3 regions of the Oceaniserpentilla sp. 4NH20-0058 genome follow, and region 2 is predicted to be linked to each of the others. Evidence: predicted binding sites of a transcription regulator. Region 2 holds the regulator's gene; each other region holds the start of a gene.

What was found. Region 2 encodes sigma-54, which starts transcription at its own class of promoters, with help from an activator protein. Its sites were predicted from a motif close to TGGCACNNNNNTTGCTNT; they were not measured.
Region 1: a site for sigma-54 is predicted at 2,600-2,617, ahead of ABWV45_RS10255 (HAD-IIB family hydrolase). Genes of this name have one in related genera too.
Region 3: a site for sigma-54 is predicted at 6,248-6,265, ahead of nirB (nitrite reductase large subunit NirB). Genes of this name have one in related genera too.

The regions. Positions count from the first base shown of each region.
Region 1 is NZ_BAABWE010000007.1:31,747-39,873, reverse strand. Features, by position in the region: gene ABWV45_RS10270 (alpha-ketoacid dehydrogenase subunit beta) at 1-34, opposite strand, end outside; gene pdhA (pyruvate dehydrogenase (acetyl-transferring) E1 component subunit alpha) at 49-1,164, opposite strand; gene ABWV45_RS10260 (Leu/Phe/Val dehydrogenase) at 1,161-2,207, opposite strand; gene ABWV45_RS10255 (HAD-IIB family hydrolase) at 2,667-4,430, shown strand; gene ABWV45_RS10250 (glycosyltransferase family protein) at 4,423-5,655, shown strand; gene ABWV45_RS10245 (sugar phosphorylase) at 5,664-7,415, shown strand; gene galU (UTP--glucose-1-phosphate uridylyltransferase GalU) at 7,429-8,127, shown strand, end outside.
Region 2 is NZ_BAABWE010000002.1:56,924-65,050, forward strand. Features, by position in the region: gene ABWV45_RS03420 (KpsF/GutQ family sugar-phosphate isomerase) at 1-288, shown strand, start outside; gene lptC (LPS export ABC transporter periplasmic protein LptC) at 288-848, shown strand; gene lptA (lipopolysaccharide transport periplasmic protein LptA) at 829-1,329, shown strand; gene lptB (LPS export ABC transporter ATP-binding protein) at 1,334-2,059, shown strand; gene ABWV45_RS03440 (RNA polymerase factor sigma-54) at 2,113-3,612, shown strand; gene hpf (ribosome hibernation-promoting factor, HPF/YfiA family) at 3,719-4,024, shown strand; gene ptsN (PTS IIA-like nitrogen regulatory protein PtsN) at 4,031-4,483, shown strand; gene rapZ (RNase adapter RapZ) at 4,499-5,356, shown strand; gene ABWV45_RS03460 (HPr family phosphocarrier protein) at 5,441-5,710, shown strand; gene mgtE (magnesium transporter) at 5,833-7,188, shown strand; gene yjgA (ribosome biogenesis factor YjgA) at 7,204-7,746, shown strand; gene ABWV45_RS03475 (carbon-nitrogen hydrolase family protein) at 7,724-8,127, opposite strand, start outside.
Region 3 is NZ_BAABWE010000006.1:17,593-25,719, reverse strand. Features, by position in the region: gene ABWV45_RS09170 (bifunctional protein-serine/threonine kinase/phosphatase) at 1-1,592, opposite strand, end outside; gene ABWV45_RS09165 (NarK family nitrate/nitrite MFS transporter) at 1,722-3,197, opposite strand; gene ABWV45_RS09160 (alginate export family protein) at 3,699-4,907, shown strand; gene ABWV45_RS09155 (type IV pili methyl-accepting chemotaxis transducer N-terminal domain-containing protein) at 5,003-5,815, shown strand; gene nirB (nitrite reductase large subunit NirB) at 6,321-8,127, shown strand, end outside.

The DNA.
Region 1 (8,127 bases), on a different contig from region 2:
GTTTTGATTGATTCATATTGTTAGCAACAGACATTATCTACCTCCACCTTAGTAAGACGATTGACGGGATAGTTTATCCGCCAATAAATCCAGTTGTTCATTCATAACCTCTGGCCAATCTTGATAGAGGTAATCGAACATACTTTCTGGTGTGTCTTTTTCCGTTTTTAAATACGTTTCAACGGCTTTATCTACTTCGTCACCACATTGGCTTTGCCATGATTGTTCTTTTTCGCTATCCCATAGTTTTAAATTCACTAACGCATTTTGCAGGCGCTTGATGGGTTCGTTTTTCCACGCTTCTTTTACTTCTTCATTAGGACGATAACGAGAAGCATCATCTGCCGTGGTGTGATCACACAAGCGATAGCTCATGGCTTCGATTAATGTGGCCCCTTTGTGTTGTTGGGCACGCTGACGAGCCTCTAACATGGCTTGGTAAATAGCTAACACATCATTACCATCCACTTGCACGCCATAAATACCCGCTCCAATGGCTTTTTGCGCAAGAGTGGGCGCGCCGCATTGAATTTCCCGCGGAACCGATATGGCGTATTGGTTATTATTCACTAACACCACCATGGGTAATTGCCACGCCCCCGCTACATTTAACGCTTCAAAAAAATCCCCTTTCGAGGTACCACCATCCCCTATGGTCGTTACGGCGAGTTGGTCTTGGTTTTTAATTCTAAGGGCAGCGGCTGCGCCTGCAGCATGGGTAATTTGAGTGGCGATAGGCACGCAAACAGGGAAGTCTTGCTGAGGCCCTTTGGCCGAACCACGTTCATCGCCGCCCCAATATAAAAGTAGGTCACTCATTTCATGGCCACGCAGTAAATGGGCTCCATGATCACGATAATACGGCACAAATACATCGTCTTTTTGCAGTGACATTCCAATGGCCACACCAAATGCTTCTTGCCCTAGGCTCGATGGATATGTGCCCATTTGCCCTGTACGCTGTAATGCAATGGCTTTTGAATCAAACACGCGAGTGCGCACCATGTTTTTATACGATTGCACCAGCCATTCATCACTGGCAAAGTCAGGACGCTCGCTTAGCCAATTGCCTTCAGCATCTAAAAATTGAATTTTCTGCAGACTAAAATCCATAAAATGGGAGTGGCCTTGCTCGGCTACATACGGTTGATTTAGTGCTTTCATACTGCCTCCTGAATCCAATCACGATGTTGGTTTGAGCCATACAATATTTGTTCGGCCATTTCGTTAGCAATAAAGTTACACGGTGCATTTTTTTGTTTAGAAAGCACAAAGATTTTATTGAGGGTGTCTTTGAGTTTATGAATTTCCCTTTCGATTTCTTTATGGCCCATACCTCGAAAACAAGAAGACGCAAACACTAGCCCCCCACTATTAATCACATAATCGGGCGCGTATAAAATGCCCATGTCATGAAGTGTTAAAGCAAGTTCATCTTGGGCCAATTGATTATTTGCACATCCGGCGATGATTTTACAATTGAGTTTTCCGACGGTTTCCGCATTAATGGCACCACCTAATCCACAGGGGCTATACACATCACAAACCTGAGAGTAGATATCATCAACTGAAACCACTTTTGCGTTGAACAACTGCTGGGCTAACTGTGTTTTTTGCTCATCCACATCACATACAATAAGTTTGCATCCTGCTTTATGTAGGTGATCTGCTAGCGCAAACCCTACATGCCCTAACCCTTGAATTGCGACTGTAACCCCAGAAAGTGATTGGTTCATTTTAAACCGAACTGCGCATTCAACCCCCAATAACATGCCATAGGCAGTTGAAGGTGAAGGGTCTCCAATATTGCTAGAGCTGCTGACAAATGTGGTTTGTGCGCGCATGACATCCATATCACTCACTTGCGTACCACTGTCCATCGCACTGATGTATCTTCCACCCAGTGTTTCTACAAATTGGCCAAATAATTTGAATAAATGCTCACGATCAAACTCCCCTTGGGGTTTCATAATGACCGCTTTACCACCCCCATGAGGCACGCGAGCTAAGGCTGCTTTGTAAGTCATGCCTTTTGCTAAACGCATGGCATCTTCAATGGCATCTTGCTCACTGCTGTATTCAATGAAGCGACAACCACCCAGTGCGGGGCCTAAACGTAGATTATGTAATGCCACAACAGCATTAAGAGATTCTTTCTGGCAAAAGTGCAGCTCTTGCACAGAATGGGCGTGCATAGATGAAAACATCAGTCGATCTCCCTTGTGAGGCTTACGACAACATGTAAAAAGTAACAGGGTTAGCTGTGTATCCCTTTTGGGGATACTTTGAGTTTAGCTAAAATAAACCGGAAAAGTACGGCAAAAACGGCCATACAAATGAAATACTTCTAAGCAGAGAATTATAAGATTTACAAAGAATATCAAGATGACCATAAAGCGAGGGGGAAGTAACCCTTTACCCATATCTAACCTGTAGCACAGGCCCTTCCCTAAAATACGTATCATTCATGATTTGTAAAACAATAGCAGCATCTTTAGGGTAAGCTTCACAAAACTGTAGTTTTGATACAACACACTGCTCATTCAAGTTCCTTTGTATTATGGGCGCACCTAAAAAGAAAGTTCACCTCCCATTTTTAGGGCACAGAAATTGCTCCATATAAATTAGCCAGTAAAACCTCAATTAATACAGGCATTTATAACAAAATGAGCCAACTAGATCTGAGCGAATTCATACAAAAACATACCTTAGGCAGTGAATTTACCGCTCAAGCCATAGAATATTTTGTGCCTTTAGCACAAGAATTGGCCAATCTGCACCAAAATAAACAACAGTCAATTATAGTGGGCATTAACGGTGCGCAAGGTTCAGGAAAGAGTACGCTCTCTGAGCTACTGGTTGAAATTTTAGAGAGAAAATACAAGCTAAATGCTGTCACATTATCATTGGATGACTTTTATTACCGTCGCGATGAGCGAAAACAGCTAGCAAACTCAATACACCCCCTATTGGAAACTCGAGGTGTGCCGGGAACCCATGATGTTTCGCTCGCCAATGAAACATTGAATGCACTGGTGCACCACAATGGACCAGAAAGTACCTTTATTCCGAGATTCAACAAAGCCATAGATGATCGCTACGAGCAATCACAATGGAGTGAAGTGACACAAGCACCAGACATTATCATTTTTGAAGGCTGGTGCGTGGGTGCTATTGCTCAGCAAGCGGAGGAGCTTAAGGCTCCGGTTAACTCACTGGAAACCAATGAAGATAAAGATGCCATCTGGCGCAGCTACGTTAATTTGCAATTAACTGAGCAATATCAAACACTATTTGATCGTTTTGATTGTACCGTCATGTTGCAAGCACCTAGCTTCCAATGTGTATTCAAATGGCGACTAGAACAAGAAGAAAAACTCATAGCCAGCTTAGGTGATGCGAATAAGGCTCGAACTATGTCACCTGAAGCCATCGAACGTTTTATTCAGCACTACCAACGCATCACTGAGCACGTGTTAAATACACTACCAAACACGGCTGAATATGTTTTCAAATTAAACAGTAATAGAAAAATTGAGGCACGGGTTAAGGCCAATGGGTTTAATCCGTTAAATGTAAACGCACTGATTTTTACTGACCTTGATGGCTCATTACTCGATCACCATACATACTCCCATGATGCAGCAATCAGCACGTTAGAGTTTTGCCAGCAAAATTCCATTGCTGTTATGCCTTGCAGCAGTAAAACACAACATGAAATAGAGCAACTTCGCCGAGTATTGAATAATCACCACCCTTTTATAATTGAAAATGGTGCCGCTGTTTTTATTCCCATTGGATATTTTGCTGAGCAACCCGCTGATACCGAAGTGGTTGGAAAATACTGGGTAAAACATTTTGTTAACCCCCATGCTCACTGGATGAAAATATTAAATTCTGTACGCAGTGAGTTTGAAGGGTTATTTCAATCATTCTCAAGTATGACACTAGACGATATTGCAAATGCCACAGGATTATCACTAGAACAATCACAATTAGCAGCACAGCGGCAATTTGGTGAGCCCATTTTATGGCAAGGTGATGAAGTTGAAAAATCAAGATTCATAAATACCATCACTGATAAAGGTGCCACCATATTACAAGGAGGCCGCTTCATTCATATTTGTGGTGATGCGAATAAAGGAAAAGCGTTAATATGGCTTAGCAATACATTTCAACAAATGCATAGCACACCCTATTCGAGCATCGCCATTGGTGATAGCCATAATGATATACAAATGCTCGACATGGCTGACTATGCGCTGATTATTCGCTCACCGGTTCACGATATACCCGTATTATCACGGGTTGATCATATTTATATTTCAGATGATTTTGGCCCTATCGGATGGGGACAAGGTGTACATCATATTTTAGATGATCTTTTTGATCATGAAACATCACCAGTAACAGGGGAACTCCATGGCTGATTTTTATCAGAATGGCATCATTACGACACTGCATAATTTAACGGATCGCCACATTGCAGATTTAGAGAACGATCTGGTTTCATTCAGTAAACAACGACCAATAGGCTTGCTTTTACCATCTTTATTTTCTGAACTTGAAGGTGAGGCATTACCAAAAATTATTGATCAGATAAAACACATACCTTATTTAAGCGAAATCGTCATTGGTTTAGATCGCGCAGATGAAGAGCAATACAAACATGCATTAAAGTTTTTCTCTGATCTGCCTCAACACCACAGAGTACTTTGGAATGATGGCCCACGATTAAAAGCATTAGACGCTGAGTTACAACAATTAGGGTTAGCGCCAAAAGAAATGGGGAAAGGCCGAAATGTGTGGTACTGCATGGGTTACATTTTAGCATCTGGTAAAACAGAATCCATCGCACTGCACGATTGTGACATAGTCACCTACAATAGTGAGTTACTCGCCCGCTTAGTCTACCCTGTTGCTAATCCTCAATTTAATTATGAATTCTGTAAAGGTTATTACGCCCGTATTGCTGATGGAAAACTAAATGGGCGAGTTAGTCGATTACTCGTCACACCATTACTAAGAGCGCTTAAATCCGTTGTCAAAGATAATGACGAATATCTAAATTATATGGATAGCTTCCGCTACCCACTAGCCGGTGAATTTTCATTTAGACGAGATGTGTTAAATGATATTCGCATTCCAAGTGATTGGGGGCTAGAAATTGGCGTGCTATCTGAAATGCATAGAAACTATGCAAACAATCGTTTATGCCAAGTAGACATTGCCAAGGTATACGACCACAAGCACCAAGATCTATCGTTAAGTGATCAACAAGCTGGGCTATCAAAAATGTCCATTGATATTGCAAAAGCTTTGTTCAGAAAACTAGCGACCAAAGGCACTGTCTTCAATGAAGAAACATTCAGAACAGTCAAAGCCAGTTATTTCCGTATTGCTTTAGATTTTGTGGAAACTTACCGAAATGATGCCATTATGAATGGTTTAAAATTTGATATTCACCAAGAAGAAAAAGCAGTAGAAATGTTTGCTAAAAATATCATGGATGCTGGTAAGCGCTTCTTAGACAACCCTATGGAAACCCCATTCATTCCAAGCTGGAACCGTGTGCAAAGTGCTGTACCCGATATTTTTGAGCGACTATATGAAGCCGTAGAAGAAGATAATAAAGAATTTACTTCACAGTTATAGGCCAGATTATGTTAACCGGAAAAACACTGGAATTACTGGAAAATAAAATACTGCATCACTTACAAGCTATTTATGGTGATGCTAAAACCGATTCTGAATTAAATGAGCTAACCCAAGAGCTCATTGACATTATGGGTTTCCAGCAACACTACGAGGCCGTATCGCCACACCAAAATTACTGGACAGAACAAGATGTAACCGTCATTACATATGGTCACTCTATTCAAAAAGAAGACGAACCGCCGCTACATACTTTACATGGTTTTTTAAACGATTATTTAAAACAGAGCATTAACTCTGTTCATATTTTGCCGTTTTTTCCATTCAGTGCTGACGATGGCTTTGCCGTTTGTGATTATTATGAAATCAATCCAACACTTGGTCATTGGCAAGATATAGAAAACATAGCTAGCGAATATAGGCTAATGGCTGACCTAGTGATCAACCACTGTTCAGACCAAAGCCAATGGTTTAAAAACTTTATCAAGGGTGAAGGGGTTGGTCATGATTATTTCTATACAACCCATAAAGATGCACCTATATCCGACGTCGTACGTCCGCGTACTTCACCACTACTAAGGGAAACCATTACAGAAAAAGGCACTGAATATGTTTGGTGTACGTTCAGCCATGAACAAGTTGATTTGGATTTCTCCAATACACAAGTATTAAAAGAATTCGTCAACATCGTACGAAACTATTTGGATCATGGGATTCGTATTTTTCGCTTAGATGCAATTGCATTTCTTTGGAAGAAACTTGGTTCTAATTGCCTAAATTTAGACGAAACACATGAAGTTGTTCGACTTATTCGCACGTTAATAGAACATACGCAACCAGATGCGATCATTATAACTGAAACTAATATTCCAAATATCGAGAACTTAAGCTACTTTGGCAACGCCAATGAAGCACATTGTGTATATAACTTCTCTTTACCACCATTGCTGGTATATACATTGGTCAGTGGTAATTGTCGATATTTAAAACGTTGGCTAATGAGTATGCCTCCTGCACAACACGGCACCACTTATTTCAACTTCATTGCCTCTCATGATGGCATTGGACTAAGACCAGCCGAAGGCCTATTAAGTGACACTGAACTAGCAACACTTGTCACTACTATGCAGAGTTTTGGTGGTGAAATATCTTGGCGTGCGGGAGAAAATGGCGTTAAAAAACCCTATGAAGTCAACATCACTTTATATGATGCATTACAAGGAACTGAAGACGGCAAGGACGAATTAGGCCTGCAACGTTTCTTATGTGCCCATGGCATCATGCTAGCCCTTGAGGGTATCCCTGCATTATATATCCATAGCATACTAGGGACTCATAATGACTACGACAAGAAAGAACGTACAGGGCATAATCGGAGTATTAACCGTCATGAATGGGACTACGACAACTTAATCACAGAACTTAGCAATCCTGAGACCGACCATGCTCAAGTTTATACACAAATCACTCAGCTCATTAACTTACGTAAAGCGCAAAAAGCTTTTCATCCAAATGCAACTCAGTTTACATTACATATAAGTGATTCTATATTTGGGTTTTGGCGCCAAAGTATAGATCGAGGCCAAAGTATTTTTTGTGTATATAACATTACAGATAGCCAACAAAAAATGTTACTGTCAGATTTGAATTTAGTTGTGACTAATACATGGATAGACCTTATCAGTGGCATTGTGTTTGATAACACTCATGATGAAATAATTCTTGCACCTTATCAGATGATGTGGATAGCAAACGCATAAATTGGAGAAAAAAATGTCAGAAAAACTTAGTGTTAATAAATGTTTATTTCCAGTAGCCGGATACGGTACACGCTTTTTACCGGCAACTAAATCAATGCCAAAAGAAATGCTACCCGTTGTAAATAAACCGCTTATTCAATACGCAGTAGAAGAAGCAATGGAAGCCGGTGTTAGCAAAATGGGCTTTATTACTGGGCGAGGCAAGCGTGCTATTGCTGATTACTTTGATAATAACTATGAACTTGAGACAGAAATAGCCGGCAGCTCTAAATTTGATAAGCTCGCTGATATCAATCATGTTATGAATAATGGGCAATTCATTTTCATGCGCCAACGCGCCATGTTGGGATTAGGCCACGCTATTTTAACTGGCGAAGCTATCATTGGCCGAGAACCTTTTGCAGTGATTTTAGCCGACGATTTATGTGTAGCACCTTTAGAGCAAGACCCTTCTGCACCGACACCCAGAGCAATGGCTCAACTAGTCGAGTTATACAACAAATTTCACTGTTGTATTGTGGCCATAGAAGAAGTGCCAAAAGAAGAAACCGGCAGTTATGGCATTATTAGTGGCGTCGAAATTGAACCGGGTATTTACGATGTCAGCGATATGGTTGAAAAACCAAAGCCAGAGGACGCACCGACTAATATGGCTATTATTGGTCGATACGTTTTAACACCAGAGATCTTTGATTACCTTAAAGAGACAAAA
Region 2 (8,127 bases):
CAAAAAGGCCTAGGCATGACCACCGTCATCAATGAAGACGGTGCCCTTGCCGGTATTTTTACCGATGGTGACTTACGTCGAGCATTAGATAAAGACGTGGACTTTCATACAACCCCAGTAGAAAACGCCATGACCCAAAACTGCACCACCATTGACCCTGAAAAACTGGCTGCAGAAGCACTGCAAGTAATGGAAGAAAAAAAGATCAACGCACTGGTGGCCATGGAGCTTGGCAAGGTGGTTGGTGTGATTAATATGCACGATCTACTCAGAGCAGGTGTGTTGTAATGCGCAAGCGTTATATCGTCACAATTTTAACGGCACTAGCCATCGTGGCGTACATGACCTTGGATGATCGAAATGCATCTGATGAAATTATAATCGAATCCTTAACAGATCAAGAGCCTGATTACATCATCGAGGGGTTGAACTCAGAGTCTTTTGATGAACAAGGTAACCTCATCCAACAAATCGCTGCCCGCAAAGCCTCTCACTACCCTGCTGATGATATTACCCTACTTGAAGCTCCTGCCGTGCTATTGCATGAAAACAATCTTCCCAAATGGGGCATCAAGAGCAACCATGGTCAACTGATAAAAGATCAAAACCTATTGTTAGAAGGGGACGTTATTATTGTCCCCTTACAATCTACTGCAAACGATTTTAGCCTAACCACCGAAAGCTTAAATATAGACTTACAAGAAAAGATCGCAGACACTGATCAAACTGTACTAATTGAAAGCGATACAAGCGAATTAAGCGCCATTGGAATGACCATTTTATTAGACAAACAACTGGTTAATTTTAAGTCGCAAGTCAGAGGACGCCATGTACCTAAAGCACCTTAAAATATTTTTTAGTTTACTCCTATTAACTCAGTTAAGCTGGGCACTACCGGATGATCGCCAACAAGAAATTCGGATCGCCAGTGACCAAGCTTCTTTAGATAAGCTAAAAGGGGAAGTCATTTATTCCGGTAACGTAAAAATGCAACAAGGCTCATTGAATATTGAAGCCGAGAAAATCACACTCAAGCGCAGCCCTGATGGCATTTCAGAAATCATAGCCCAAGGTACCCCCGCTCGATATGAACAAATAATAAATGCTGATGACGGCAAAACCTTAGCCTACGGTGAAACCATTATTTACAATACACAAAGTGATCAATTAACGTTATTAAAACATGCAGGTTTAGAGAAACAGGGTAATGTATTCTCAGGCGAGAAAATTGTGTATTCAATAAACGAACAAAAAGTAAAAGCTGAAAGCCCACAAGAAGACACCCGTATTCACATGGTAATTCAGCCTAAACAGGACAAGGAATCCTAAATCCATGGCAAAATTGCAAGCTCAGAATTTAGCCAAAAGCTACGGGCCAAGACAAGTTGTTAAAGACGTTTCCATGTCCATTGAAAGTGGGCAGATTGTTGGATTACTTGGCCCAAATGGCGCGGGAAAAACCACCTGTTTTTACATGATCGTCAACTTAGTTGCCTCAGATAAAGGCCGTGTTTTAATTGACGACACCGACATCACCAATTTACCTATGCATGGCCGCGCGCAAAAAGGTATCGGCTACTTACCACAAGAAGCATCAATTTTTCGTAAGTTAACCGTTGCAAATAATATTATGGCCATATTAGAAACTCGCAAAGAATTGAGCCATACTGAACGTAAGGAAAAACTTGAAAAACTGTTAGATGAATTCCACATCCAACATATTCGAGACAGCTTGGGCATGGCCCTTTCAGGTGGTGAACGACGCCGTGTTGAAATAGCTCGTGCGCTTGCTGCAGAACCATCCTTCATACTTTTGGATGAACCCTTTGCAGGGGTTGACCCCATATCAGTGGGAGATATAAAAAGTATCGTAAAACAACTGAAGAAACGCGGTTTAGGTGTACTGATAACCGACCACAATGTTCGAGAAACCCTTGATATTTGTGAGAAAGCTTATATCGTGGGTAATGGTCACATTATCGCAGAAGGTTCTGCTGAAGATGTTTTATCAAATCAGCAAGTCAAAGATATTTATTTAGGTGATGACTTTAAGTTGTAATCTTGTATATTCAGGGTAACAAGTCAAAGTGACATGGGATTAAGCAGTATTATATGAAAGCCTCGCTCCAACTTAAAATGGGTCAGCAGCTGACCATGACTCCTCAGCTGCAACAGGCCATCCGTTTACTTCAGCTTTCTACCCTAGATCTGCAGCAAGAAATTCAAAACGCTCTGGACTCAAACCCTTTGCTCGATGTAGATGAAGAGTTTGAAGGCGATGCCAATCAAGACATCAACTCACAAAGTGAAGACAAACAAGAAACTACCCAACCAGTAGAAGAAACCCAATCGGATGAGCCAACCGCCGCCGATGACTGGAATGAAAACATTCCGGACGAACTGTCTACCGACAGTGAATGGGACGATACTTGGCAAGCCTCCGCTGCCCCTACATCCATGACAGAAAGCCACTCAGGCTCATCATCTGGTGATGATTTTGACATGGATAGCCGAAACGGCAGTACTGATGATCTACGTGATCACCTATTATGGCAGCTTAACCTAACTCCTATGTCAGAAAACGATCACCTAATTGCCATCAACATCATTGAAGGTGTGGACGATGACGGCTACTTAAAAGTTGATCTTGAAGACATTGTTGGGTCATTAAACCCAGAGCTTGAAATTGAACTAGACGAAGTAGAAGCCGTATTACATTTACTCCAACAATTTGAGCCTAGCGGTGTATGTGCCCGTGATTTACAAGAATGCTTATCACTGCAACTGCGCCAACTACCCATTGAAACACCATGGTTGCCATTAGCTCAAACCTTAATCGATCAATACATCGACTTATTAGGCTCTAAAGATTACGCAGCACTTATGCGTAAATTAAAAGTCAAAGAAGACGAGCTAAAAGTGGTTATTCGAGGCATACAAGAATTAAATCCACGCCCAGGCTCACAAATTGATCCACAAACCAGCGAATACGTCATACCTGATGTTATGGTTCGTAAAATCAAAGGTGAGTGGCGTGTTGAATTAAACCCTGAAATTGCCCCTAAATTGCGCATCAATGACCACTACGCATCAATGGTGAAGCGCGCTGACAGCAGCGCAGACAACAATTTCATCAAGGATCACTTACAGGAAGCCCGCTGGTTTCTTAAAAGCTTACAAAGCCGTAACGAAACCTTGCTTAAAGTGGCCATGAAAATCGTTGAGTATCAACAAGACTTTTTAGAACAAGGGGATGAAGCAATGAAACCCTTGGTTCTGCATGACATTGCCGAGGCAGTAGGCATGCATGAATCCACCATTTCTCGTGTTACCACTCAAAAATACATGCATACACCGGCCGGTATTTTCGAGTTGAAGTACTTTTTCTCTAGCCATGTGAGTACCACCAGTGGTGGAGAGTGCTCATCAACCGCAATTAGAGCTATGATTAAAAAGCTCATTTCAGTCGAAAGTGCTAAAAAGCCTTTAAGCGACAGCAAAATTGCCAACATGTTAGAAGAAGAAGGCATCAAGGTTGCACGTAGAACTGTAGCCAAGTACCGTGAGGCGATGCACATTCCACCGTCAAACGAACGGAAACGCTTGGTTTAGCCATTAGTATATGGCGAATAAACGAGTTTTCGCCGATAAACTATTTATTAGATTATCAGCATATTCACGCACTCTGGAACTGGAGTGCCGACAGTAGGAGCCATCTATGCAAATTAATATCAGCGGCCATCATGTTGAAGTGACTCAATCCTTAAAGGATTACGTTCAGTCTAAAGTGGAAAAGCTTGAGCGTCACTTTGATAACATAACCAATGTACAAGTCACCCTGACCGTAGAAAAGCTCGCCCAAAAGGCAGAAGCCACCATCCATGCTGCTGGCGCCGATTTACACGCCAACGCAGATAGCGAAGACATGTACACCGCTATCGACAGCATGACGGATAAACTAGACCGCCAACTGCTTAAGCACAAAGAAAAGATGGTTAATCACCGTCATGGAAATAACCACTGATTCAATATGACTTCAAGTATTTCAAATATTCTTAATCTTGAGCGCACCCAATTGGGTGCGCACTGCAGTAGTAAAAAGAAACTCATTCAGCATGTTAGCCAGTTTTTAGCATCCAACATTGAGGACGCTCAGGCTGATGACATCTATGAACGACTCATTACAAGAGAAAAGCTGGGAAGCACCGGCATCGGAGAGGGCATCGCCATTCCCCACTCTCGCTTAGAAGAATGTATCGACACGGTAGGCGCACTATTTATTTTAGATGAGCCCATCGACTATGACGCCATTGATCGTCAGCCCGTTGATATTGTGTTTGTGCTTTTAGTGCCCGCCGAAGCCACCGAGCAGCATTTACAGACCCTCAGTATGCTTGCACAAAAATTCAGCAAAGAAACCTATCGAGAGCAACTTCGCTCAGCAAAAAGCCAACGTGAACTTTACCAGCTCGCCACCGCATAAATAAAAGGTTTAATTATGAAACTCGTGGTCATAAGTGGTCGTAGTGGTTCAGGGAAAAGTACCGCCCTTGATCTATTAGAAGATCTTGGGTTTTATTGTATCGATAACCTACCAGTGGCTTTACTGCAAAACCTACTGGATCAAATACAGAGCGAATCATCACAACTTACCAGTGTTGCCGTAAGCATTGATGCGCGCAACAATCAAACTGACCTAGCTAACTTTTCCATTATTCTTGATAAACTTGACCGCAAGCAATGCGAACTAGAAATCATCTATCTGGATGCCCACACAGACACCTTATTAACCCGCTTCAGTGCCACCAGACGAAAACACCCATTAACAGGGCCAGATGTACCGTTACTGGATGCCATTGAGCGCGAAAAAGCTCTGCTTCACAACCTCGCCGATTTAGCGGACTTAACCGTCGATACCACTCACCTATCCATGCATCAATTAAGAAGCTTAATTAAAGAAAGAGTGGTCCAAAAACAAGAAAATGAAATGTCATTGTTGTTTGAATCATTTGGTTTCAAACACGGCATACCTAAAGATAGTGACTTAGTGTTCGATGTACGCTGCCTACCTAATCCCTATTGGGACCCAAGTTTGCGTCAATACACAGGACAAGACGTAAAAATACAAACATTTTTAAAAGATGAAGACTCCGTCAATAAGATGTTCAATGACATACAAGGGTTCTTACAAAACTGGTTACCTGAATTTGAAGCTAATAATCGCACCTATATGACAGTCAGTATTGGCTGTACTGGCGGACAACACCGAAGTGTGTATATGGCTGAACGGCTTTTTAACGCCTACCAAGAGATTTACCCAAATGTTCAAGTACGTCACCGCGAGCTCAATCAATAATACGCTGAATTCCATGCGCTAACGCTGGACATCAACTCATTTGCTGGATATGGTAAGTCATTACTCATTTTTACACCTACTATCATGCTTGAAAACTCTGCAACAATAATAAATAAACTGGGTTTGCACGCACGCGCCGCCGCTAAGTTGGTATCCACCGCATCCGCGTTTTCCAGTAAAGTTAAAATTAGCTTCAATGGGAAAGAAGTAGACGGAAAAAGCATTATGTCCGTGATGATGCTAGCAGCCAGCCAAGGCTCTGAAGTTCTATTAAAAGTTAATGGCGATGACGAACAAGCGGCCATGGATGCATTAATAGAGTTAATTAACGACTTCTTTGGTGAAGGCGAATAACCTTTCCTCTCAATAAAACCTCAAATAAATCAGCTCACTAGGCTACACTTTTTAAACAAGGGGTCGTAGCCTGATACTCGCTTTATCGGTACAATCAACCCCTGATCTAAAGGGAACCCACTATGGCTAGGGGCGAACATAAGCACAATAAACTTGTCCATCTAGGTGCCGCTCTAGAAAGCGGTGCTTTGGCACAAGTGCGCCGTATCCTAAATAGTGATTTACAACCTGCCGATGTTGCCCACCTGCTTGAATCATCCCCCCCAAAAGAGCGTAATTTACTTTGGGACTTAATTGATGAAGAAAATGAAGGTGAAGTTCTTCAACACCTGAATGATGAGCTGCAAAGCTGGTTATTGAACCGAATGAGTGTTGAAGAAGTGGCCAACGCCATGTCTGACTTAGATACAGACGACGTGGCCGATTTACTTCAAATACTGCCTCATACAGTGACCCAAGAAGTCCTTACCACAATGGACTCACAAGACAGAGCGCGTATTGAAGCGGTTCTGTCTTATCCTGAGGACAGTGCCGGTGGTCTGATGAACACAGACACTGTAACGGTACGTCCAGATATTACGCTGGAAGTGGTATTACGTTACTTAAGGCGTCACCGCTCCCTTCCTGACATGACAGATAACTTATTAGTAGTAAACCGTCGCGATGAATTTATTGGTGTTCTTCCTATCAATAAAATTTTGGTCAGTGATGGCGATACCACTGTTCGAGAAATAATGAACACCGATGTCATTACTATCTCAGCGGATATGCCAGATACCCAAGTTGCACAGTTATTTGAACGTCACGATTTAATCTCAGCGCCGGTTGTAGATGAAAAAACATACAAGCTGTTAGGACGTATCACCATTGATGACGTGGTTGATGTTATCCGTGAAGGAGCTGACCACTCATTAATGAGCATGGCAGGTCTTGATGAAGACGAAGATACTTTTGCACCCGCATTTAAAACCAGTCGCCGTCGTGCTGTTTGGTTAGGTATAAACTTGCTCACAGCCTTCTTAGCCAGTGCCGTTATTGGGTTATTTCAAGGCACCATTGATAAAGTGGTCGCGCTTGCGGTATTAATGCCAATTGTCGCCAGTATGGGCGGCATAGCAGGTAGCCAGACATTAACTTTGGTTATTCGTGGCCAAGCTATTGGTCACATCGGCAGTAACAATATTGGCTGGCTGCTTAATCGAGAGTTCATCGTGGGTTTAAGCAACGGCGTACTTTGGTCTATTGTAATTGCGCTGGCCACCTATGCTTGGTTTCAAGACCTACAGATCTCCGTCATAATTGGCGTTGCTATCATTATAAATTTAGTGGTGGCCGCATTAGCCGGTGCATTTTTACCGATAATTATGCAACGCCTTAAAATTGACCCCGCCCTAGCAGGTGGCGTGGTATTAACCACCATTACCGATGTGGTTGGTTTTTTTGCATTCCTTGGCCTTGCGGCCAGTTTTTACTTATAAAGTTTGGTTTAAAACATGAACGAGCATGACGACGATCAGTTTGAAGAGTATTCAGGCCCCAGCAAATCTCAAGTAAAACGAGAGATGCATGCTCTTCAAGACTTGGGCAAACGCATTTGCGAGCTACCTAAAAAGCAATTGAAATTGCTACCACTTACAGCAACTATGATTGAAGCCGTTGCCGAGTGGGACCGCATAAAAAAGAATGAAGCAAAACGTCGTCATCTTCAATATGTTGGTAAAGTAATGCGTACTGAAGATGTAGAAGCCATACAACTGGCTTTAGACAAGCAAGACCCAAGCAGTGAAGAATATAACCGTGTACTTCATCAACAAGAAAAGTGGCGAGACCGTTTGATTATTGAAGGTAAGGACTCACTCAGCGATTTTTGTGCTCAATTTGAAGTCAAAGATATTCAGCATTTACGACAACTAATTCGTAATGCAGCAAAAGAGCATGAAAACAAAGAAGCAAACCCAGATGCACCTCAAGTAAAATCAGGTAAAACCGCTGCGCGTAAATTATTCTTGTTTATTAAGACTTGTTACCCAGAATAATTTTTTTATGCTGGGTAATGGGCATCTTTTGACGACATTGCTCCAGCGCACTAAAATCTAAATCGGCGATAACGACTTGTACTGTTTCATTATCTGCCTGAGCAAGCACCTCGCCATTTGGTCCAATAATCATGCTTTGCCCCCAAGTGCGTCGGCCATCTTCATGAACGCCCACCTGATTTGCCGCAAGCACAAAGCTCTGGGTTTCAATCGCACGCCCACGTAATAATATTTCCCAATGTATTCGACCTGTCTCATAGGTGAATGCCGAGGGAACTGTTATTAATTCACACTCTTGGTTTTGGTAAACTTGATATAACTCAGGAAAGCGTAAATCATAGCAAATACTTAAACCTAACTTATGGCCATGAATATCAATTA
Region 3 (8,127 bases), on a different contig from region 2:
TTATACTTACTATTGGGCTTTTGTAAATCAAAAACAAATTCAGACAACGCATCTTGTCGTAATTCAGGCTGAGGGGATAACGCCACTCGCAGTGCTTGATCCATCCACATGGGTATCATCGGATTATACTGGGTGGCAGGCTGATAATTTAAACTGGAAATTTTTCGTTGATCCACTAAGTTTTCTAATTGCTCGCCAAATGGCAGCCTACCGGTCAGCATTTCATACACAACCACCGCTAAACTAAACATATCTGAACGCTTTGTTTTTCGCATCCTAAAACGTGTTTCAGGGGCGCTATAAACTGCCGTACCCAATGCTTCTTCACGCTCAAATGGCGTATCAATCTCTTCTATACCGGCAGCATAACAGGAGCCAAAATCAATTAATTTTGGCACCCCATCACGATCTAACAAAATATTATCCGGTTTAATATCTTGATGTAGAATGTCTTTCCTATGTAACGCTCTAATTCCTCGACTGATCAGTTCCGCAAGACGTATCACTTCACTTATGTCTGGTTTAGGGTTCTCTCTTATCCATTGCTCTAAGGTCATTCCATTAACATATTCAAGTAACGTATACAGTGCTGTTTTATGTACGGGCTCTACCATTTTAACCACATAAGGACTATCTACCCGTTTACCAATCCATTGCTCCATGACAAAACGTTCGATGTAGGCAGGATCATCCTCAAAATTAACGGACGGTGTCTTAAGTACAAAACGCTTACCTGCATCATCTTTTACCAAGTACACCTGACTTCGTGAACTGGCATGTAAACTTTTAATAACCGTCAATCCATCCAATGACTGGCCTATTTCTAGGGGTGGAGGAAACGGCATATCACTTAGCTTTTTATAAACCTCTTGATTGTTAGCATCTGGCAATTGATCAACACGCACAATCTGGCAACTTAAATTATCATTACTACCTGCGGCCAATGCTTGCTCTGTTAATTTTTTACAACTCGCATCATAATCTTTGCTTGAAGCAAGCTCCTGTTGAATATTTTTATGAGGCACAAAATCATGAACACCATCAGAACTTAAGAAAAAAACATCCTCTTGCTCTAGTTCAAATTGTTGAAAATCCATTTCAAGATGGTTATCCATTCCCATGGAGCGGGAAAGATAAACTGTATCGCTATTTATACTGATTGAATGATCGGTAGTTAGACATTCAAATTTACCTTTTCTTAAACGATAAATCCGAGTATCACCAATATGGAAGATCGAAGCCGTTTGGGATTTTAAAATCAATGCACTTAATGTACTAACATGGCCTTTAATCTGGCTTTGCCCTACTAACCAGCGGTTCAGGGCCAATACAATTTTCTGCCCAGCTGTTTTTACTGACCAAGCATCAGGTGTTGCATAATAGTCACTGATGAAGTTTCGCACACACATTTCGCTGGCTTCTTTACCCGCCTCTGCCGCACTAACACCGTCTGCAATCACAGCCACCGCACCTTTAAAAGTTAATGCTGGTTGATCAGGTATACGTAAACCAATGCAATCTTCATTAATGTCTTTTGCCCCCGCGCAACTATGTTGGCCTACGGATAGTACAAGCTGTGCTTCTAAATGCATGAAGACCTCAAAAACAATCAATTCAAATAACACTTTATAAAAAAATAAAGAGCTTTAATACCCTACTTGCAACGGTGTGGTATCAAAGCTCTTCACTAAAAAAACAATCAATGCCAATTGGCTAAAGTATTAATGGCCTACTTGGATTAACTCAACTGTGCCATCTTCATTTACTTCAGCTACATGCCCTTTTGGCTCTTCAATAAACTGAACAGCAACAAAACACACAGCGGCACAACACGCAATCACAATGAAGAACGTACTGTAATCAACGAACGACAATACCGTTAAAAAGATTACCGCACCAACGTTACCATAAGCACCCGTCATACCGGCTATTTGCCCTGTCATGCTGCGCTTAACTAAAGGCACCATAGCAAATACGGCACCTTCACCGGCTTGCACAAAGAAAGAACAACACATAGTGGCAATAACCGCGAGCGGAATCCACCAAGTACCTTCAATTTGGCTTAACACTAAATAGCCTACGGTTAGACCACAAATTAGAATAGAAAGTGTTTTACGACGACCAAACTTATCACTTAACCAACCACCACCTGGGCGAGCGGCTAAATTCATGAAAGCAAAACCAGAGGCTAATAAACCAGCTGTAACAGCAGAAAGACCTTCAAACGTCTCTAAGAAGTAAAGCGGTAACATAGACACAACCGCCAGTTCAGAACCAAATGTCACAAAATAAGCTAACTGCAGAATCGCCACTTGCTTGAATTTATACTGCTGAATCTCAGGAACAGGTTCTGCTAGGTGCTCTTTATTCGCGTTAAAGATTTGTTTGGTTTGCACAAAAAACAACACCACTAACCCAACATAAATGAAATTCACAGCGAAATCAGATAAAAGACCTAGATTTGTAGGCGACAATTTCCAAGTTAATACCGCTAATGCGATATACATTGGAATATTCATGGCTAAATAGAAATACAGGTCTTTTTTATTGCTTACTTGTAAACCACCAGACTTCTTAGGCTTAAAGTATGTAGAACCTTTTGGTGTATTACGTGCCACTTTAAAGAATACAAAACCATACACAAAAGCAATCAGCGCTGTTGACATTAACGCATAACGCCATCCGTCTTCACCACCAAACATTAAAGCAACGGTCGGTAACAACATAGCAGAAGCCGCTGAACCAAAGTTACCCCAGCCACCATATATGCCTTCAGCAACACCCACCTCTTTAGCTGGGAACCACTCACCAACTAAGCGAATACCAATTACAAAGCCAGCGCCAACAAAACCCATTAAAAAGCGGAATAAAGCAAGTTGCTCATAGGTTTGTGATAACGCAAACGCCGTACACAATATGCCAGTAGCAAACAATAAGCCCGAATAAACATGACGAGGGCCAAACTTATCCACCAACATACCAATCACGATTCGAGCAGGAATGGTTAATGCCACATTTAATATAAGAAGAGCTTTCACCTCTTGCGTGGTTAGATCGAATGCTTCCTTAATGAACCCAATTAAAGGCGCATGGTTGAACCACACAACAAATGTTAAAAAGAAGGCAAACCAACTCACATGTAACATTTTTATTTTAGGCTCTTTCACCTTTAATATATTTAAACCTACGTCCGACATAGTACTGCTCCTAAAATAAACTCATTAATTGATTTAATTCACCCTTAGAGCAGTCTTCATGCCAAAACAGCATTTTCATTAAAAAATGTGCAATTTGACCCCAAAACACCTAAAAAAACCTAAAACACACAATTAAAGTGCACTCATTATTCTGAAAACCTTAAAAACAATCCAAAAAACCCCAGAACCGAGCACCATTTAAAACTTTAATGAACCTACATAGTGCACTCGACGCGCACCAAAAATACATGGGATTTTCAATCTTCGCCCTCTTTTAGCCCCACAGAAATCCGTTTTTTTTGCACCACCATGAAGAGTCCACTCAAAAGGCGAATCATTTTTGAATCACAATTGTGCATGACAACATTTTTTATAAGTTCTTATGAAAAAACGCCAACTTGGCATATGCGTTGCTCTATAGGGATATTGATGCAAAAAATATTTTTAAAAACTCACACACTATTAATTTAAAACTCACATTAATAATACAGGTAACTAAAAATGAAAAAGACTCTACTTGCTTCTAGCATTGCGGCCCTTGCCCTTAGCTCAAGTGTAAGTGTTCACGCAGAAAGCTTTGACGACATCGTAAAAGGCTCATCTGTTGATTTAAACTTCCGCTTCCGTACGGAGTCAGCAGACTTAGATAACGCAAAAGACGCTGCTCTTGCTAATACTCTAAAATCTCGCCTTACTTTTAAATCAGGCGAATACGCTGGCGTATCGGTAGTCATCGAAGGGGATAACGTATTTCACATTACAGATGACTTTGACGACAAAGAAAACGGAAACACTGAATACAACGTAGTTCTAGACCAAGAAACCACACAATTTAACCAAGCATATGCACAATACAATGGTTTTGACTCTACCGTTAAACTGGGTAATCAGCGTATTCTTTTAGATAACCAGCGTCACGTTGGTGGTGTCGGCTTCCGTCAAGATGAAGCAACTTTTGATGCAGTTTCGATCAAAAATACATCTATAGAAAACTTAATAATTTTTGCTGCAATTGCTAATAACCGCAACTTCATCACAAATGCAAACACTGAAGAATCTATAAGTTTATTAAATGCAAAATACAAAGTGAGCGATGATCTAGCCGCTACTGCTTACTATTACGGTATTGATGATGTTTACAATGCTGCTACTGGTGCAACCAACACAGGCGTAGATTTGGATACTTTTGGTATTCGAGCTGTAGGTAAAGCTTCAGGTTTTGGATATGAAGCGGAACTGGCAACACAAAATAAAACCACAGCCGCAGGTGGTGACTTCTCATCTCTGTACTACCATATTGCAGGCTCTAAAAAGATTGCAGATATAAAAGCCACTATAGGTATCGAAACATTCGGTAGCGATGATGGTGCCGCTGCATTTGGTACACCCCTAGGTACTAACCACAAATTCTATGGTTGGTCTGACACTTTCCTAACTGGTGCAGGTAATAACGGCATTCAAAACCTTTACGCTTCTGCTGTAACTAAAGTATCAGGTGTGAAATTAGTTGGGCAATATCATAACTTCACTTCTGTTGAAGGCAGTGACCCATTAGGTAATGAGTTTGGTTTTGTGGCAGCTAAAAAGTTTGGTCAATATGGTGCCAGCTTAAAAGTAGCCCACTATATTGCAAGTGATTTTGCTGAAAACCTTGCAAAGCCAAAAGTTGATACAACCAAAGTATGGCTAACCGCCACAGCTAAATTCTAGAACCTAACGCGGTAACATTGAAATGAGAGTGGCGCCTTGCGCCACTCTTCACTAAAAAGCAGTACCTTTTCCAAATCATTTAAAAGGATATTAGAATGAAAAGCTTCATTTTAATCATCGCATTAATCGCTAGCAGTTTTTCCATTCCAAGCTTTGCTGAAATCAACAGCTTATCTCAAGCTATTAACGAATCTGGTCGACTGCGTATGCTCAGCCAACGTATGGCTAAAGCGTATTTATTGAAAGCCATGGATATCCAACCTGAAAAAGCCCACGCACAATTTATTGCAAGCTTTAATAAGTTTGAAAATAACTTAAAAGATTTAACAGAATTCTCATCAATACATCTTGGCTCTCCAGCCGAAGTTGAAGCAACTCTTAAAGGCATAGAGATTCAGTGGTACCAATACAAATCTGAACTTAATAAAAACTCTAATGAGTTCACCGCTGAAAATATTCTCGTATTAAGTGATAATACATTAGCCGCCTGTGAAGCATTGGTAAAAGAGCTGGAAAAAACCGCAGAGCGAGACAGTGCTCGCTGGGTGAACATTTCTGGTCGTCAACGCATGTTGAGTCAACGCATAGCCAAGCTTTACAGTGCAATTAGCCTTTCTGGTAATGTGGCCCGCTATGATTCCGGCCTAAAACAAGCCATTCACGAATTTGACATTGCATTAGAAGAATTAATTCACAGCCCTGATAACACGCACTTTGTAAACCACAAATTGAGAAAGGTTTCGACTCAGTGGAATTTTTCAAAGCAAGGTTTTAAGATTTTAGATAAAGGCAATAGCACACCCTTAGTTATCTCTATGACAACCGAAAGTATTCTCAAACAAATGAATGATATTACGGCACTGTATGAGGAGATAGATAAAAACAAAAAGCTAAAGTCAGCAAGCTAATCCACTATTAGTACACTAAGTAAATATTCCAAGGGGTAAAAATAGGTAGACGCACCTTACAATGATTTTGAATGGTTATGCATCAATTAACACAAGCATATTATCAATATCATTTTCGTCATTACCTACCCCGAGGAGTTTCTAGCTCAATTAAACGACATTACGGCGCTCTAATAGAATATGGGCACAAGTATAAAATCCAGTTAATTCAATGGGCTTGTGCGCTCATTATTGTAAAAAACTCAGATGCACCTAAATCAACACCCTCACCTAACCCCATGATCTAGGCGCGCCCGTGCGCACCACAAAAAAGCAGACGCAATCACACCACATGCACCACCGCAGAACACAAACATCTAATATCTTCAATCCGGTGCGTGGTATTTGTACCAAATCCAGATAAAACCCTTATAAATCAACAAGATAAGCTATTGGCACGAGCATTGCTAAATAAAAACAAATTACAAAACTTAGCCCGCCACATAAATACGGCTTGGAGAGAGAAATGACTAACAAACAAAACCTCATCGTGATTGGTAACGGCATGGTGGGCCACAAATTTTTAGAAAGTTTAGTTGATTTAGAACAGGCTCAAAATTATGACATCACTGTTCTTTGTGAAGAGCCTCGTCCTGCTTATGACCGAGTGTACTTATCATCTTATTTCTCAGGTAAAGCAGCCGAAGACTTAAGCTTAGTAAGCGAAGGGTTCTTTGAGCAAAACAACATCAACATTAAACTAAATAGCAAAGCCGAACACATTGACCGTCAAGGCAAAACCGTTACTACTGAAAAAGGTGAAATCCTAAGCTACGACAAATTAATCTTAGCAACGGGTTCTTATCCGTTTGTGCCGCCTGTACCCGGCCATGAGCGTGAAAACTGTCTGGTATACAGAACAATCGAAGATTTAGAAGCCATCACAGCCGGCGCTAAAGGCTCTAAAGTGGGTGTGGTTGTAGGTGGTGGTCTTCTCGGCTTAGAAGCAGCAAAAGCACTGAAAGACTTAGGTCTAGAAACTCACGTTGTAGAATTTGCCCCTCGCCTAATGGCTGTACAAGTAGACGAAGCCGGTGGCAACCTGCTAAAAACCAAAATCCAAGAATTAGGTGTGCGTGTGCATACCAACAAAAACACACAAAACATCACCGACGGCGACAGCCACAAACATAAAATGGAATTTGCCGATGGTGAAAGCCTAGAAACCGATTTGATTTTATTCAGCGCCGGTATTCGTCCTCAAGATGCCATTGCTCGTCGCTGTGATATTGAACTTGGTCCTCGTGGTGGTATTCAAATTAATAACCACTGCCAAACCTCTGATGAAAACATCTACGCAATTGGTGAGTGTGCATTATGGGGTGGCATGATCTACGGCCTAGTAGCACCAGGTTACAACATGGCTAAAGTGGCTGCGCAGCACTTATCTCAAAGTGGCGATGCTACTTTTGAAGGTGCTGACATGAGCACCAAACTAAAATTAATGGGTGTAGATGTAGCCTCCATCGGTGATTGCCATGCACGCACTAAAGGGGCTCTTAGCTACGCCTACACAGATGAAGTAAACCAAGTTTATAAAAAAATCGTAGTAAGCGAAGACAAAAAACACCTGTTAGGTGCCGTCATGATTGGCGATGCTGAGGATTACGGCAACCTTCTACAACTAGCACTAAATAAAATTGAATTACCAAAAACGCCAGAAGCTCTGATCCTGCCTTCTCTGGATGGTGCAGAAAAACCAACATTAGGTGTGGATGCCTTACCAGATACAGCGCAAATTTGTTCATGTAACGACGTATCAAAAGGGGCTATTTGTTGCAGCGTACAAGACGGCGCACAAACCATAGGGGATGTAAAAGCCGCCACCGCAGCAGCAACGGCATGTGGTGGTTGTACCGCTCTTGTGACACAGGTTATGAACGCCGAGCTGACTAACCTTGGTGTAGAAGTCAACACAGACATCTGTGAACACTTTGCTTACACCCGTCAGGACCTATACAACATTATTCGCATCGAAGGCATTCAATCGTTTGCGGAACTATTGGAAAAACACGGTAAAGGTCATGGTTGTGAAATTTGTAAGCCACTTGCCGGCTCCATCTTCGCCTCTGTTTATAACGAATACGTTCTAGCCGATAAAAACATTGGTCTACAAGACACCAATGACATCTTCCTAGGTAACATGCAAAAAGATGGTACTTACTCTGTGGTGCCGCGTATGGCTGGTGGTGAAGTTACACCAGAAGGTTTAATCACCATTGGTCAAATTGCAAAAGATTACGGCTTATACACCAAATTAACCGGCGGTCAGC